One region of the Streptomyces sp. NPDC096132 genome, then DNA from elsewhere that is predicted to be linked to it. Evidence: riboswitches for the same ligand, from Rfam matches in the RefSeq annotation. Region 1 holds a riboswitch; each other region holds the start of a gene.
The links. A riboswitch is a leader RNA that binds a small molecule or an ion and turns the genes downstream of it on or off. The one in region 1 is predicted to bind S-adenosylmethionine.
Positions count from the first base shown of each region.

Region 2: another riboswitch for S-adenosylmethionine. It lies ahead of ACIRF9_RS06580 (aminotransferase class V-fold PLP-dependent enzyme); the one in region 1 lies ahead of thrC (threonine synthase).
Region 3: another riboswitch for S-adenosylmethionine. It lies ahead of ACIRF9_RS08445 (amino acid ABC transporter permease); the one in region 1 lies ahead of thrC (threonine synthase).

Region 1 is NZ_JBIWGA010000006.1:314,663-319,917, forward strand. It holds gene groL (chaperonin GroEL) at 1-1,089, opposite strand, end outside; gene ACIRF9_RS17100 (cold-shock protein) at 1,423-1,629, opposite strand; gene ACIRF9_RS17105 (MoaD/ThiS family protein) at 2,083-2,361, opposite strand; gene thrC (threonine synthase) at 2,474-3,760, opposite strand; SAM riboswitch class I at 3,779-3,925, opposite strand; gene ACIRF9_RS17115 (glucosyl-3-phosphoglycerate synthase) at 4,104-5,048, shown strand; gene ACIRF9_RS17120 (trehalose-6-phosphate synthase) at 5,153-5,255, shown strand, end outside.
Region 2 is NZ_JBIWGA010000002.1:484,417-489,671, reverse strand. It holds gene ACIRF9_RS06595 (Rieske 2Fe-2S domain-containing protein) at 1-782, shown strand, start outside; gene ACIRF9_RS06590 (cytochrome bc complex cytochrome b subunit) at 779-2,416, shown strand; gene trpD (anthranilate phosphoribosyltransferase) at 2,563-3,627, shown strand; SAM riboswitch class IV at 3,710-3,826, shown strand; gene ACIRF9_RS06580 (aminotransferase class V-fold PLP-dependent enzyme) at 3,949-5,255, shown strand, end outside.
Region 3 is NZ_JBIWGA010000003.1:138,462-143,716, reverse strand. It holds gene ACIRF9_RS08455 (ABC transporter substrate-binding protein) at 1-141, opposite strand, end outside; gene ACIRF9_RS08450 (amino acid ABC transporter ATP-binding protein) at 208-1,011, opposite strand; gene ACIRF9_RS08445 (amino acid ABC transporter permease) at 1,008-1,985, opposite strand; SAM riboswitch class IV at 2,342-2,465, opposite strand; gene ACIRF9_RS08440 (glutathione S-transferase C-terminal domain-containing protein) at 2,533-3,468, opposite strand; gene ACIRF9_RS08435 (putative leader peptide) at 3,841-3,957, opposite strand; gene ACIRF9_RS08430 (hypothetical protein) at 4,059-4,379, opposite strand; gene ACIRF9_RS08425 (hypothetical protein) at 4,342-4,821, opposite strand; gene ACIRF9_RS08420 (ABC transporter ATP-binding protein) at 4,818-5,255, opposite strand, start outside.

The DNA of each region.
Region 1 (5,255 bases):
CAGCTTCTCGCGGTCGTAGTCCGAGTCGCTGTTCTCGATCTCGGCGCGGATCTGGTTCACACGGCCCGCGACCTGGTCCGAGGAGCCGGCACCGTCGACGATGGTGGTCTCGTCCTTGGTGATGACGACCTTGCGGGCCTTGCCCAGCAGGTCGAGGGTCGTGTTCTCGAGCTTGAGACCGACCTCCTCGGAGATGACCTCGCCGCCGGTGAGGATGGCGATGTCGTTCAGCATCGCCTTGCGGCGGTCGCCGAAGCCCGGGGCCTTGACCGCGACGGACTTGAAGGTGCCGCGGATCTTGTTGACGACCAGGGTCGACAGGGCCTCGCCCTCGACGTCCTCGGCGATGATCAGCAGCGGCTTGCCCGACTGCATGACCTTCTCCAGAAGCGGGAGCAGGTCCTTGACGTTCGCGATCTTGGAGTTCGCGATCAGGATGTACGGGTCGTCGAGGACGGCCTCCATACGCTCCATGTCGGTGGCGAAGTACGCCGAGATGTAGCCCTTGTCGAAGCGCATACCCTCGGTGAGCTCCAGCTCCAGACCGAAGGTCTGGGACTCCTCGACGGTGATGACGCCTTCCTTGCCGACCTTGTCCATGGCCTCGGCGATCAGCTCGCCGATCTGGGTGTCGGCGGCGGAGATGGAGGCCGTGGAAGCGATCTGCTCCTTGGTCTCGACATCCTTCGCCTGCTCGAGCAGCGCACCGGAGACCGCCTCGACGGCCTTCTCGATACCGCGCTTCAGAGCCATCGGGTTGGCGCCCGCGGCGACGTTGCGGAGGCCTTCCTTGACCAGGGCCTGGGCCAGGACGGTCGCGGTCGTCGTGCCGTCACCGGCTACGTCGTCCGTCTTCTTCGCGACTTCCTTGACCAGCTCGGCGCCGATCTTCTCGTACGGGTCCTCGAGCTCGATCTCCTTGGCGATGGACACACCATCGTTGGTGATCGTGGGGGCGCCCCACTTCTTCTCGAGGACGACGTTGCGGCCCTTGGGGCCGAGCGTCACCTTCACGGCGTCCGCGAGCTGGTTCATGCCGCGCTCGAGGCCGCGCCGCGCCTCCTCGTCGAACGCGATGATCTTGGCCATGTGAAGTGGTCCCTCCAGGACTGGGGGTGATTCCTTCGGACCGCGCCCGCGCCCGCGACGGACGGCTCGCATGCCGCGTGGTTCCTTGCCCCACCTGGCCTGCGGGCCTCACCGACCCGGTCCTTCTTTGTCACTCTCACCTTCAGAGTGCTAACGCCAATGATTAGCACTCGGCATGGTCGAGTGCAAGCGCCTCCGCCTGATCCGCAGGTGAACACGGGCGCCCCGCGCCGCCCACGCGCCCCTCCCGGCCATGCCGAAGGGCCCGTACCCAGGAGGTACGAGCCCTTCGAAGATGAAACAGAAGAACGACGCTGTCAGTCGGCGCGTGCTTCAGCCGGTCGCCAGTCGGACCATGTCCGCCTGCGGCCCCTTCTGGCCCTGCGAGATCTCGAAATCGACCCGCTGACCCTCTTCCAGGGTGCGGTACCCGTCCATCTGGATCGCGCTGTAGTGGACGAAAACATCCGCACCACCGTCGACCGCGATGAAGCCGTACCCCTTCTCCGCGTTGAACCACTTGACGGTGCCCTGAGCCATGCCTAACTCCCCTATTACTGGCCCTTGCACAGATCCACACTTCGCGGATCCGGGTCAGACCTCACCCCCCAGTTGGATTGGGGGCGTGCGCCGGAACGCGTCGACCGCGGCCGAATGTATCTGTCCAACTGCCCTCTGCAACAGGTCACTTGGACGAGAATTCTGGACGCACACGATCCGGAATGTGGCGAGAATTCGCCAGAATTCAGGGCAAGTCGGGCCCCGCAAAAGCCACAAAAGCCACGGAAGCGGCACGCACTTTGGCCACTTCTTGTCGGGCGTAAGGCAGAATTCAAAGGCTCCGGATCAGGGTTTCGCGACCCGGTTCCCCAACTGTACCGCGCTCAACCACACTGAATTGCCCCCTCCGCTTCTCTCACGGAGGGGGCAATTCGATGAACTCTCGGTAATCACTGTTACCGACGGTTACTACCGGTGGGTACTGAACAAGGGTCAGCAGCCGCCGGCGACGGCCGGGATGATGGAGACACCCGCGCCGTCCGGCGTCGCCGTCTCCAGCCCCTGCTCGAACCGGACGTCGTCGTCGTTCACGTACACATTGACGAACCGCCGCAGCTTGCCCTGGTCGTCCAGGACCCGGGCGGCGATCCCGGTGTGGTTCTTCTCCAGATCCGAGATGACCTCCCCGAGGGTCGCGCCCTCGGCGGAGACCTCGGCGGCGCCGCCGGTGTAGGTGCGCAGGATGGTGGGGATGCGGACGTTGACGCTCACGATGTGACCTCCGGTCAGGTGCGTGCTTTTCAGGGGCGCGGGGCTGTATCGATTTGCGGCTGCGCCGCGGGGCGCGACCAGCCCCCACCGGCCCGCAGACGAACAACGACTCTTAGGCGAGCCCAGCCTCACGGAAGGACTCGAGGTTCGGACGGATCGTCGCGGTGAGTCCCGTACCAGCCACCGCATCCAGCGTCTTCAGACCATCACCGGTGTTCAACACCACCGTGGTCTTCGTCGGGTCCAGCAGCCCGTTCTCGATCAGCTTCTTCGTGACGCCGACGGTCACACCCCCGGCGGTCTCCGCGAAGATGCCCTCGGTCCGGGCGAGGATCTTGATCGCCTCGACGACCTGCTCGTCCGTCACGTCCTCCACGGCCCCACCCGTACGCCGAGCGATGTCGAGAACGTAAGGACCGTCCGCCGGGTTGCCGATCGCCAGCGACTTGGCGATGGTGTTCGGCTTCTGCGGCCGGACGACGTCGTGCCCGGCCTTGAAGGCCACCGACACCGGCGAACAACCCTCCGCCTGCGCGCCGAAGATCTTGTACGGCTTGTCCTCGACGAGCCCGAGCTTGATCAGCTCCTGCAGACCCTTGTCGATCTTCGTGAGCTGCGAGCCGGAGGCGATGGGCACGACCAGCTGGTCGGGGAGCTCCCAGCCGAGCTGCTCGGCGATCTCGTACGCGAGCGTCTTGGAGCCCTCGGCGTAGTACGGCCGCAGGTTGACGTTGACGAAGCCCCAGCCCTCGCCCGCCGGGTCGCCGATGAGCTCGGAGCAGAAGCGGTTGACGTCGTCGTAGTTGCCCTCGATGCCGACGAGCTCGCCGCCGTAGATCGCGGCCATGACGACCTTGCCCTGCTCCAGGTCGTGCGGGATGAACACGCAGGAGCGGAAGCCGGCGCGCGCCGCCGCGGCGCCCACCGCGCCGGCCAGGTTGCCGGTGGAGGAGCAGGAGAGGGTGGTGAAGTGGAAGGCGCGGGCGGCCTCGATGGCCTGGGCGACGACCCGGTCCTTGAAGGAGTGGGTCGGGTTGCCGGAGTCGTCCTTGACGAAGAGCTTGCCGGCGTCGACGCCGAGCTCACGCGCCAGGTTGTCGGCCTTGACGAGCTTGGTCCAGCCGGGGTTGATGTTGGGCTTGTCCGCCACGTCCGCCGGGACGGGCAGCAGCGGCGCGTAGCGCCAGATGTTCGCGGGTCCCGCCTCGATGCGCTTGCGGAGCTCCTCCGTTTCGTAGGAGGAGAAGTCGTACGCGATCTCGAGCGGGCCGAAACACTCCTCGCAGGCGAAGACCGGGCCGAGGGGGACGCGGTGACCGCACTCGCGACAGCTCAACGCCGCGGCGGGACCCAGGTCTACGGTGGAGGCGGTGGTGGTTTCAACAGTCTGCGCAGCCATGTGAGGCGAGGCCCTTTCTCCTCATCTTCCTCACGACGCATCTCGCCGTGAGACGGATTTGGCACCTTCCCTAGCCGGGAGCCTCACCACGACGACGTGGTCAGACCGGCTGGAGGGTTGCCGGGGCTTCATCGGGCCGTGTCCCTCTGCCCCTCTGGATGAGCGGTATGTGGTTGTTGAACGCTGAACGCCTGATGACCTCGGACATGCGATGGTCATCCGCGTTGTTCAAGACTGTAACCGAAGGCCAGGACAGTTGAGATAGTCGTCCGAACCGCGAGATGGATCACACGGTCACCTGCCGTGCACCCGGTGTGATCACGACAGTGAGGAGCCGCTGACTGTGCTGGAAGAAGCCGAGCGCTGGCTGGCCACCCGCTCCTGGTCGGTGACCGATCGCCCGCTCCACCGGATCCTGGCGGCCAAGCGCGCCACGGGCCAGTCGGTGTCCGTGGTCCTGCCCGCGCTGAACGAGGAGGAGACGGTCGGCGACATCGTCGCCGTCATCCGTCACGACCTCATGCAACAGGTCCCGCTCGTCGACGAGATCGTCGTCGTCGACTCGGGCTCGACCGACCGTACGGCCCAGGTCGCGGCGGCGGCGGGCGCGCGTGTCGTCCACCGCGACACGATCCTCCCCCGCATCCCGGCCGTGCCCGGCAAGGGCGAGGTCCTGTGGCGCTCGCTGCTCGTCACGACCGGGGACATCGTCTGTTTCATCGACGCGGACCTGAGGGAGTTCTCCTCCGACTTCGTCTCGGGCATCGTGGGCCCCCTGCTCACCGACCCGGGCGTGGACCTGGTCAAGGGCATGTACGACCGTCCCCTGGCCGGCGCGGCCGGCCAGGGCGGGAGGGTCACCGAGCTGATGGCCCGGCCCCTGCTGAACATGCACTGGCCGCAGCTGGCCGGTTTCGTGCAGCCGCTCGGCGGTGAGTACGCGGCCCGCCGCAGCCTGCTGGAGCAGCTGCCCTTCCCCGTCGGGTACGGGGTCGAGCTGGGCATGCTGGTGGACGCGCTGCACCTGGTGGGGCTGGACGCCCTCGCACAGGTGGACGTGGGGGTGCGCAAGCACCGCCACCAGGACGGGCAGGCGCTCGGCCGGATGGCGGCGGCGATCTACCGCACCGCCCAGCTCCGCCTGGCCCGCGGCCACCTGATCCGCCCGTCCCTCACCCAGTTCGAGCGCGGCGGCGACGGCTTCGAGCCGCGCACCTACTCGGTGGACACCGAGGAACGGCCGCCGATGGCGGAGATCGCCGAGTACGCGGCGCGCAAGGTCGCGTAACACCGGGGGCGGGCCGTATACGGGTGATATACGGCCGGAAACGGCCCGCCTACCGGCTGCGACCGTACGTTTGAGCGTTTCCCGTCCGGGCTAGGTTGAGGCGTATGGCTTCCACGCACGACGCTGCTGCTGCTGCTCGGGGTGCTCAGGTGCTGGTCGCGTCAAACCGCGGCCCGGTCTCCTACACGGTGGGCGAGGACGGCTCGC
Region 2 (5,255 bases), on a different contig from region 1:
TCAGCGCGCTGAACTTCGCGCTGGGTCTGACGCTGGGCACGGCGCTGTTCACCATCGGCGCCGGCGCGGTCCACTGGGCCCGCACCCTGATGTCGGACGTCGAGGTCGCCGACGACCGTCACGCGATCGCGGCCGACCCCGAGGTCCGTGCGAAGGTCCACGCGGACTTCAAGCAGGGCGCCAAGGAATCGGCGATCGGCCGTCGCAAGCTGATCCGCAACACGATGTTCGGCGCGCTCACCCTGGTGCCGCTCTCCGGTGTCGTGCTGCTGCGCGACCTGGGCCCGCTGCCCGAGGACAAGCTGCGCCACACGCTGTGGGCCAAGGGCAAGCTCCTCGTCAACATGAACACGAACGAGCCGCTGCGTCCTTCGGACGTCGCCGTCGGTTCGCTCACCTTCGCCAAGCCCGAGGGCCTGGAGGAGCACGACGAGGACTTCCAGAACGAGATCGCCAAGGCGGCCCTGATGATCGTCCGGCTCCAGCCGGAGGACATCAAGGACAAGCAGGAACTCGAGTGGTCCCACCAGGGCATCGTGGCGTACTCGAAGATCTGCACCCACGTCGGTTGCCCGATCTCCCTGTACGAGCAGCAGACACACCACGTGCTGTGCCCCTGCCACCAGTCCACCTTCGACCTCTCCGACGGTGCCAAGGTCATCTTCGGCCCGGCCGGTCACGCTCTGCCGCAGCTGCGCATCGGCGTGAACGACGAGGGCTACCTCGAGGCGCTCGGCGACTTCGAAGAGCCCGTCGGTCCTGCTTTCTGGGAGCGCGGATGAGTACGACAGAGAACACCGAGTCCCGCGAACGCGGGAAGGCGCCGGCCGGCGAGCGGATCGCCGACTGGGCCGACGGCCGGCTGGGGATCTACTCCCTGGCCAAGGCCAACATGCGCAAGATCTTCCCCGACCACTGGTCGTTCATGCTGGGCGAGGTCGCGCTCTACAGCTTCATCATCATCATCCTGACGGGTGTGTACCTGACGCTGTTCTTCCACCCGTCGATGAACGAGGTGGAGTACCACGGCAGCTACGTCCCGCTCCAGGGACAGCTGATGTCCGAGGCGTTCAGCTCGACCCTGCACATCTCCTTCGACGTGCGCGGCGGTCTGCTCATCCGGCAGATCCACCACTGGGCGGCGCTGATCTTCCTCGCGGCCATGTTCGTGCACATGATGCGCGTGTTCTTCACCGGCGCGTTCCGCAAGCCGCGTGAGATCAACTGGCTGTTCGGCTTCCTGCTGTTCGTCCTCGGCATGTTCACCGGTTTCACCGGTTACTCGCTCCCGGACGACCTGCTCTCCGGCACCGGTGTCCGCTTCACCCAGGGCGCCATCCTGTCGATGCCGATCGTCGGCACGTACATCTCGATGTTCCTGTTCGGCGGGGAGTTCCCGGGCCACGACTTCGTGGCGCGGTTCTACTCGATCCACATCCTGCTGCTGCCGGGCATCATGCTCGGCCTGGTGGTGGGCCACCTGATCCTGGTCTTCTACCACAAGCACACGCAGTTCGCGGGCCCCGGAAAGACCAACAAGAACGTCGTCGGCATGCCGCTGCTGCCGGTGTACATGGCCAAGGCCGGAGGCTTCTTCTTCCTGGTCTTCGGTGTCATCGCGCTCATCGCCGGCATCGCGCAGATCAACCCGATCTGGGCCATGGGCCCCTACCGTCCGGACCAGGTGTCCACCGGCGCCCAGCCCGACTGGTACATGGGCTTCGCCGAGGGTCTGATCCGTTTCATGCCGGGCTGGGAGGTCAACCTCTGGGGCCACACCCTGGTCCTGGGCGTGTTCATCCCGCTGGTCCTCTTCGGTGTCGTCCTCGCGGCGCTCGCGCTCTACCCCTTCATCGAGTCGTGGGTCACGGGCGACAAGCGCGAGCACCACATCCTGGACCGTCCGCGCAACGCCCCCACGCGCACCGCGCTGGGCGTCGCCTGGGTCACGATGTACATGATCACGCTGGTCGGTGGTGGCAACGACCTGTGGGCCACGCACTTCAACCTGTCGATCAACTCGATCACCTGGTTCGTCCGGATCTTCTTCTTCGTCGGACCGGTCATCGCGTACATCCTCACCAAGCGGATCTGCCTCGGCCTGCAGCGCCGCGACAAGGACAAGGTGCTGCACGGTCGCGAGACCGGCACCATCAAGCGCCTGCCGCACGGTGAGTTCATCGAGGTCCACGAGCCGCTCAGCCAGGAGCAGCTGCACACGATCACGGCGCACGAGCAGTACGAGCCGGTCGCGATCGGTCCGGCCGTCGACGAGAACGGCGTCGAGCGCAAGATCAAGCGGTCCGAGAAGCTGCGCGCCAAGATCAGCAACGCGTACTTCGGCGAGGACCAGCAGATCCCGAAGCCGACTGTCGAGGAGTACAAGGAGATCACGAGCGGCCACGGCCACCACTGATCCTCCGGCGTCGCCACGCCACGGTCGAAGGGCCCCGTCCGGTGTTCGGACGGGGCCCTTCGCCGTGCCTCCCGGCTGGATAGGGTGGGAGCGCACTCTCCGACGAGAGAACTCGCGATCCGGTACGACACACCCAGGAGCGGCTGATGAGCGCTGTGACCCCCGCTGGAGGCGACACCGCGGCGGGCCGTTCCTGGCCCGACGTGCTGAACGCCCTGCTGTACGGCCGTGACCAGAGCGCCGACGCCACGGCGTGGGCGATGGACCGGATCATGCGCGGTGAGGCGACGGACGCGCAGATCGCCGGGTTCGTGGTGGCCCTGCGGGCCAAGGGCGAGACCGTCGAGGAGATCAACGGCCTCGTCCGGGCCATGTACGAGCACGCCAACGTGATCGAGGTGCCCGGGCGGACGGTGGACATCGTCGGCACGGGCGGCGACGGCGCCAAGACCGTCAACATCTCCACCATGTCGGCGATCGTCGTCGCCGGCACGGGCGCCACGGTCGTCAAGCACGGCAACCGGGCCGCGTCCTCCGCCTCCGGCGCCTCGGACGTCCTGGAGAAGCTCGGCGTCAATCTGGAGCTGACCCCGGCGCGGGTGGCCGAGGTGGCCCAGGAGGCCGGGATCACCTTCTGCTTCGCGATCAAGTTCCATCCGGCGCTGCGGCACGCGGGCGCCGCACGCGGCCAGCTGGGCATCCGTACGGTGTTCAACATCCTCGGTCCGCTGACCAACCCGGCCCGGGTGCGGGCCCAGGCGGTCGGGGTCGCGGACCCGCGCATGGCGCCCGTCGTCGCGGGTGTCTTCGCCGAGCGCGGCAACTCCTCCCTGGTCTTCCGGGGCGACGACGGCCTCGACGAGCTGACCACGACGGCCACCTCCCGGGTGTGGGCCGTCCGGGACGGCAAGGTCACCGAGGAGTCCTTCGACCCGCGTGACGTCGGCATCGAGCTGGTGCCGGTGGAGGCCCTGCGGGGCGGGGACCCGTCGTACAACGCGGAGGTCGCCCGCCGCCTCCTGGACGGCGAGACGGGCCCCGTACGGGACGCCGTACTCCTGAACTCGGCAGCGGCCCTGGTGGCCCTCGACCCGGGCCCCGGGCCCCTCGCCGAGCAGATCCGCACCGGCATGGCCAAGGCGGCCGAGTCCATCGACTCTGGCGCGGCCAAGCGGGCCCTGGAGCGCTGGGTCGCGGCCAGCAACGCCTAGCCGTCACGTCACCCCGATGGTCGTCCCGCGATCCGGACACGGGTTGCGGGACGACGATCACTTCACGTACGTTCCTGTACCAGGTCATGAGTGACAGTCATGAGGCCCCGGCCGACTGTCCGGCAACCCTCCGTCCGTGGCGGGGTGCCCCGGGTGAAGACCAGGCCGTGGGCAGCGAGGTCCACGGCAAGCGCGGATCCCTCACGAACCAGGGATCCTGGTCGTTCGAGGAGTCTTCCGTGAGCAAGCGAATGCGATAGGGCGCCGAGCCCCGCCTCCGCACACCCATCTCACTTTTCTCTTTTCTCACGGGAGTTCCCCATGTCTGTCTCCACCGCTGCCTCCGCCCAGACCATTTGTGCCCCGCTGCCCGTTCTGGGCCGGGATGTCACCGTCCCGCTCGTCACGGGCGGCGAGGTCACCTACGCGGCGCTCGACTACGCGGCCAGCGCCCCGGCCCTCCAGCGGGTCTGGGACGACGTGGCGGCCTACGCGCCCTACTACGGCAGCGTGCACCGCGGGGCCGGCTACCTCTCCCAGCTGTCGACCGACCTCTTCGAGAACGCCCGCCGGACGGTCGCCGAGTTCCTCGACTGCCGCGAGGACGACCAGCTGATCTTCACCCGGTCGACCACCGACTCGCTCAACCTCCTCGCCGCCGCGCTGCCCGCCGACTGCCAGGTCTTCGTCTTCGAGACCGAGCACCATGCGAGCCTGCTGCCCTGGAAGGACGCCCGGGTCACCTACCTCGACGCCCCGCGCACCCCGGAGCGGGCCGTCGAGACCCTGGAGCGGGCCCTCGCCGCCCGGGACCCCCAGGGCCCCGCCCTGGTGTGCGTCACCGGCGCCTCCAACGTCACCGGCGAGCTGTGGCCCGTACGCGAACTGGCGGCTGCTGCGCACGCCCACGGTGCCCGGATCGTCCTCGACGCCGCGCAGCTCGCCCCGCACCACCCGGTGAGCGTCCAGGACCTCGACGTCGACTGGGTCGCCTTCTCCGGGCACAAGCTGTACGCCCCCTTCGGCTCCGGCGTCCTCGCGGGCCGCGCGGACTGGCTGCGCGAGGCCCAGCCGTACCTGGCCGGCGGCGGCGCCAGCCGCAAGGTCACCCGGCGCGAGGACGGGGGAGTGGACGTGGAGTGGCACGAGAGCGCGGCCCGCCACGAGGCCGGCTCCCCGAACGTCATCGGCGCCTACTCCATCGCGTCGGCCTGCAAGGCGCTGACGGAGGCCGGCTTCGACACCCTCGTGGCCCGCGAGCAGCACCTCGTCGAGAAGGTGCGGGCGGGCCTGGCCGAGGTCCCGGAGGTCCGGATCCTCTCCCTCTTCGGCGACGACGCCCCGCGGGTCGGCGTGATCTCCTTCGTCGTCGAGGGCTGGAACAGCTCCCACTTCGCCGCGGCCCTCTCCGCCGAGTACGGCATCGGCGTCCGCGACGGCCTGTTCTGCGCCCACCCCCTCGTGCGCACCCTTCTGGGCAGCGACCCGCAGACCCAGGGCGAGTGCGGCGCCCCGGAGGCGGCCCCGGGCGAGAAGTCCCTCAACGCCATCCGGGTGAGCTTCGGCGCCGGCACCCCCGACGAGCACGTGGACCGCTTCGTGGCGGCGGTCCGGGAGCTGGTGGCCGA
Region 3 (5,255 bases), on a different contig from region 1:
GCCGCCCGAGGCGGCGCTGTCGGTCGTGGTGGCGGCGTCGCTGTCTCCACCGCAGGCGGCGAGCCCGGTGGCGAGGGTGGCGACCGCGGTCGCCGCGGTGATTCCGCGAATCAGGCTGCGTCGGGTGAAGTGGGTGGGCATGGCCATCCTTTGGGGCTGGGTGTGATGAGAGAGGGTGATGCCGTGGGGGGAAGTCAGGGGGCGGTGTCAGAGCACCTTGCTGAGGAAGTCCCGGGTCCGCTCGTGCCGGGGCTTGTCGAGGACCTCGTGGGGCGGGCCCTGTTCGACGATCTTTCCGGCGTCGATGAAGACGACCCGGTCGGCGACCTCGCGGGCGAAGCCGACCTCGTGGGTGACGATGACGAGGGTCGTGCCGCTGGTCGCGAGGTCCTTGATGACGGCGAGGACCTCGCCGACGAGTTCGGGGTCGAGGGCGGAGGTGGGCTCGTCGAAGAGGATGACGCCGGGGCGCAGGGCGAGGGCGCGGGCGATCGCGACGCGCTGCTGCTGGCCGCCGGACAGCTGCCGGGGGTAGGCGCCGGCCTTGTCGGCGAGGCCGACCCGGCCGAGGAGTTCGCGGGCGAGTTCCTGGGCCTCGGGCTTGGCGAGCTTCCCCGTCGCCACGGGGGCGGCGGCGACGTTGTCCAGCACGGTCAGGTGCGGGAAGAGGTTGAAGTTCTGGAAGACGAAGCCGATGCGGCCGCGCTGGGTCAGGATGGTCCGCTCGCTCAGCTCGCGCAGCCGGTCGCCGTGCCGGCGGACGCCGATCGGCTCGCCGTTGACGCTGACGTAGCCGATCTCCGGCTTCTCCAGGTGGTTGATGACCCGCAGCAGGGTGGACTTGCCGGAGCCGGACGGGCCGAGGATCACGGTGACCTCGCCGGGCCGCACGGTCAGGCTCACGCCGTCCAGGACCCGGTGGGCGCCGTACCACTTGTGCACGTCGTGCACCTCGACGGCGGCGGGTACGACGTCGGCGACCTGATCGGTCTTCACGGTCTCGGTGGTCATACGGCGGCCTCCCGGCGGATGCGGGCCCGCAGGTCGGTGAGACCGGTCCGCAGCTTCTGCAACGGCGTCGGCGGCAGGGAGCGCGTGGCGCCCCGGGCGTAGTACCGCTCGACGTAGAACTGGACGACGGAGACGAGGCTGGTCAGGAGCAGGTACCAGACGGTGACGACGAGCAGCAGCGGCACGATGTCGCCGGGGTAGGTGGCGCCCATGGTCTGCGCGGTGCCGAACAGGTCGAGCAGCGACACGTAGAAGACCAGCGAGGTGGACTTGATCAGGCCGATCAGCTGGTTGACGTAGTTCGGGGTGATCGACCGCAGGGCCTGCGGGAAGACGATCTTCCAGAACTGGTAGCCCTTGGGCAGTCCGAGCGCCGAGGCCGCCTCGTGCTGGCCCTGGTCGACGGAGAGGATGCCGCCGCGGACCACCTCGGCGGCGTAGGCGGCCTCGTTGAGGCTGAGGCCGACGACGGCGATCACCATGTCGGTGGCGAGCCGGGACTCGTCGAAGGTGAAGAAGGCGGGGCCGAAGGGGACGCCCAGGCTCAGCGTCTGGTACAGGGCGCTGAAGTTGTACAGGAAGAGCAGGACGACGATCAGCGGGATGGAGCGCAGCGCCCAGACGTAGGTCCAGCTGACCGCGCGCAGCACCGGGCTCTTCGACAGCCGGGCGAGCGCGAGCAGGATCCCGCCGAGGAGGCCCAGCACGGCGCTGTACGCGGCGACTTCGAGGGTGATGAGCAGTCCGTCGAGGATGACCGGCCGCAGGAACCAGTAGCCGAAGCGGTCCCACTGGTAGAAGGGGTTGGACACCAGTCCGTGCGCGAACTGGGCCACCAGCACCAGCACGACGGCGGTGGCGATCCAGCGGCCCGGCCGGCGCAGCGGCTGGACGCGCTGCGCGGTGAGCTTCTCTGACGGGGTGTCGGCGGCGGGTGCCTCGGCGAGGGTCACGGCGCCTGGGGGTTCACTCATGAGGGGCTCCGGCGGGAGTCGGGCACCCCGGGCCGGCGCAGCCGCGGTGGGCGGCCGTCGTCAGACGTACGGCGCACGGATGCGTACGGGGAACCGGGGTGGGGCGGTCAACGGCACACCGCTCGGGCGGTGTTCGTCAGGAACGCGGAGGCGGGGCGGGGACTTCGGAGAGGTCAGCCCCGACAGCGGGCACGGCCCGGTGCGGTACACAGTGCGCTGTTCACGCGGAGCAGATCGACGGCGCGGTCGGCGACGAGCGGCTGCGCGGACGGGTGTACGCAGCCCCGGAGGCGGCGGGGCGCCGTCCTGAGAGCTGCGTACATGGGTGTCTCCGTCACTGTTGTGGCCCTCAGGGGCCCTCGCGCTTACCGAAACGTCCTTGCCGGTACGTCATCCGGTCCGGTCGTCACCTGGGGCACCCCACCGCGGTGCGAGGGTTGCCGGTCAGCAAGCCAGGGCTTGTCGCTGACACTCATGACCGTTCTGGTCCGTAAGTAAGGCAGTTGACCGATCGAATGTCAACGGCCGTCCAAGGAGCGGACTTGCTTCAGTCCCCGTTGACCTGCGGAGGGGCGCCGTCGCCGTCCGCCGCGTGGGTCGCCCAGTCCAGGATCTGGACGGCCGAGCCGGCGGCCTCCAGGCCCTGGCAGCGGGCGCGGTGGCGACGGGCGATGCCATCGAGGTCGAGGTGCGCGCCGAAGGCCGGGTGGGCGGCCAGCCGGCGGGCGTAGGCCCACAGGGCGGGGTGTCCGGCGATGCAGTGCACGGCGTCCGCGTCGAGGTGATGCCGGTGCACGGTGTCGAGCTGGACCAGCGCGACCCACAACTCCACGTCGGCGGCCGTGATCTGATCACTGATCAGGTACGGCTGGGCGCTGAGCCCTTGCTCCAGCACGTCGAGTGTGGTGAGGAGCTCGTCGAGCGCGGCGGCGCGCTCCGCCTCGCCCGCTCCCGCGTCCCCGGCGCGCTGTGCGGCCCCCTCGATGCCCCGCGCGCACATCCGCTCGACGGCCTCGACCTCCGACTCGGCGCCGCGCGGGTACAGCGCGGGCCGACCGCCGCCGAAGCTCCCCCAGCCTTCGGCCGGGGGGTCCCCCATCTCGCTGCGCTCGGCCAGGTCGCGGGCGATGTCGGGCCCGTGGGTGGAGACGATCCGGCCGGACCAGTCGTCGCTGAGCACCGGTGCGAGAGCCGGGCCGGTGTAGCGGTGGGCGCTGGCGTCGTAGAGCGGGCGCAGTGCCCGATGGCCGCCGTCGGGACAGTCGGGCACGGCGGGCAGGAAGGTCACCGGACAGGCCCGGTCCAGGCCGAGGAGGGTGTGGGTGACGGCGATGCGCAGGCCGTCCGGGTCGGCGGTGGACAGATGGAGGCGGTAGCGGCGCGGCACGGCGTAGTGGCCACTGCGCGCGTCCCGCCCGATGCGGCCCCGGAAGGCGGGGGCGGGGCGGACGGGCAGGTGGGTGGCCAGCGGTGTGACGGACATGACTCTCCCCGGAGGCGGGCGCGCTGAGGGACGTGCGCGCGGCGGATGCGACGTCGAAAAGGGAGACGGCCCTCGTCCACACGCGCCGACCGGGGCGGTGCCCGTGGGACACCGCCGTGGCTTTCGGCGCGGGGAGGGCCCGGCTCAGCCCCGGGCGGGTCTTTCGGATCAGCCTGACTCGGAGCCGCGGCGCCTGGGTGACGCCGGTGAGCGGGTCCTGGTGCGTGCAGCTGCGAGGCGGAGGAGGGAGCCGACGCGATGGAGGTCCCCCCGCTCGAGCGAAGTCGAGAGTGGGGGAGTCGGGGACCGACGACAACGCCGCAGATGAGCGTGCCAGGACCCGCGGCCCCAGGCTGATCCGAAAGACCCGCCCTAAGGGCTGATGGCGCTGCAGACGCGCTGCAGGTCGATGTGACGGCGGGAGGTGAGGAGGGGTGACGACCATGCCGTGCGGCTCGCTCGGCCGGTGGCCGTCTCCAGGCACCCCATGTTTCCCTACCCGTTCACTAGGATTCCTGGATCGAGTGTCGATCCGCCTCCGGCCGACGTCAAGGGGGCGTCCACCAGGTGAGTACGGGAGGCGGGGTCCGTCAGTCGGAGGCGGGCAGCGCCTTGGGTGCCTTGACGGTCAGCGGCTCACCTCCGAAGGTCAGCGGGCCCGCGCCGGAGGCGGTGCAGAGGAGTTCGAGGGTGTCGGCGGCGTCGACGTACCGCTTGCCGATCAGGGTGCCGGGCGCTTCTCCGGCCGGCGGTGCGGTCAGGGCCTGTCCGGCGGGGACCATCGGGGTGCCGCCGCACTCGATGGGGCCGGTGGCGCTCTCGGGGGCCCGGATGACGATCACCCGGGTGGTGCCGGTGGCCGAGGCGAGCTGGTCACCGGGGCGCGGGGTCGGTGCGGGCGACGACACCATGGCGCGGTTCTCCTTCTGATGTGACGGCCGGTGTGACGGGCATGGCGACTGCCGTGGTGGCTGGGGGCGGGGCCGGGGTGGCCGGCGGGTCGGTGAGCCGCTCCCCGAGGCGGTCCAGGTCGTACGACTGGCGGGCGAGCCAGAACCGCAGGAACCCGGTGAGGGAGTAGCGCAGGAAGAGCGCGCCGCCCACCACCGCCGCGGCGACTCCGCCGAGGCCGAGAGCGAGGGCGTCGCCCTGGCCGAGGGCGGAGTCGGTGGCGTGGGCGAGGGGGAAGGCGAGGCCGGCGAGCACCAGGCCCGCGAGCATCAGCAGTGCGCCGAGGCGCAGCCAGAGGGTGGCACGGGAGGCGGCCGGGTCGGGGATCCGCAGCTCGGCGAGTTCACGGGCGAAGCGTTCGGCCCGGTCTGCGGACGACGCCGGCACGGGGGTCGTGGTCATGGGGTGCTCCCCAGGTAGTAGGAGGAGAGTTCGGCGTGCAGGGAGCTGTCGGGGTGGCCCTGCCACTGGACGCGGCCGCGGACGAGGACGGCGGCATGGTCGGCGATCTTCAGCACGGCGGTGGCGAACTGTTCGACGACGAGCACGGCGACGCCCTGCCGGGCGATCTCGGCGACGAGTTCGTACAGTTCGGCGACGACCAGCGGGGCGAGGCCCATGGAGAGTTCGTCGAGGAGCAGGACGGCCGGATCGGTGGCCAGGCCCCGGGCGAGGGCCAGCATCTGCTGCTCGCCGCCGGAGAGGGTGCCGGCGTGCTGGGTGCGTCGGCCGCCGAGGACGGGGAAGCGGGCGTAGGCGGTCTCCTCGATCTCCTCCCGGGTGCGGCCGGTGAAGGTCATCATCAGGAGGTTGTCGCGGACGGTGAGGTTGGGGAA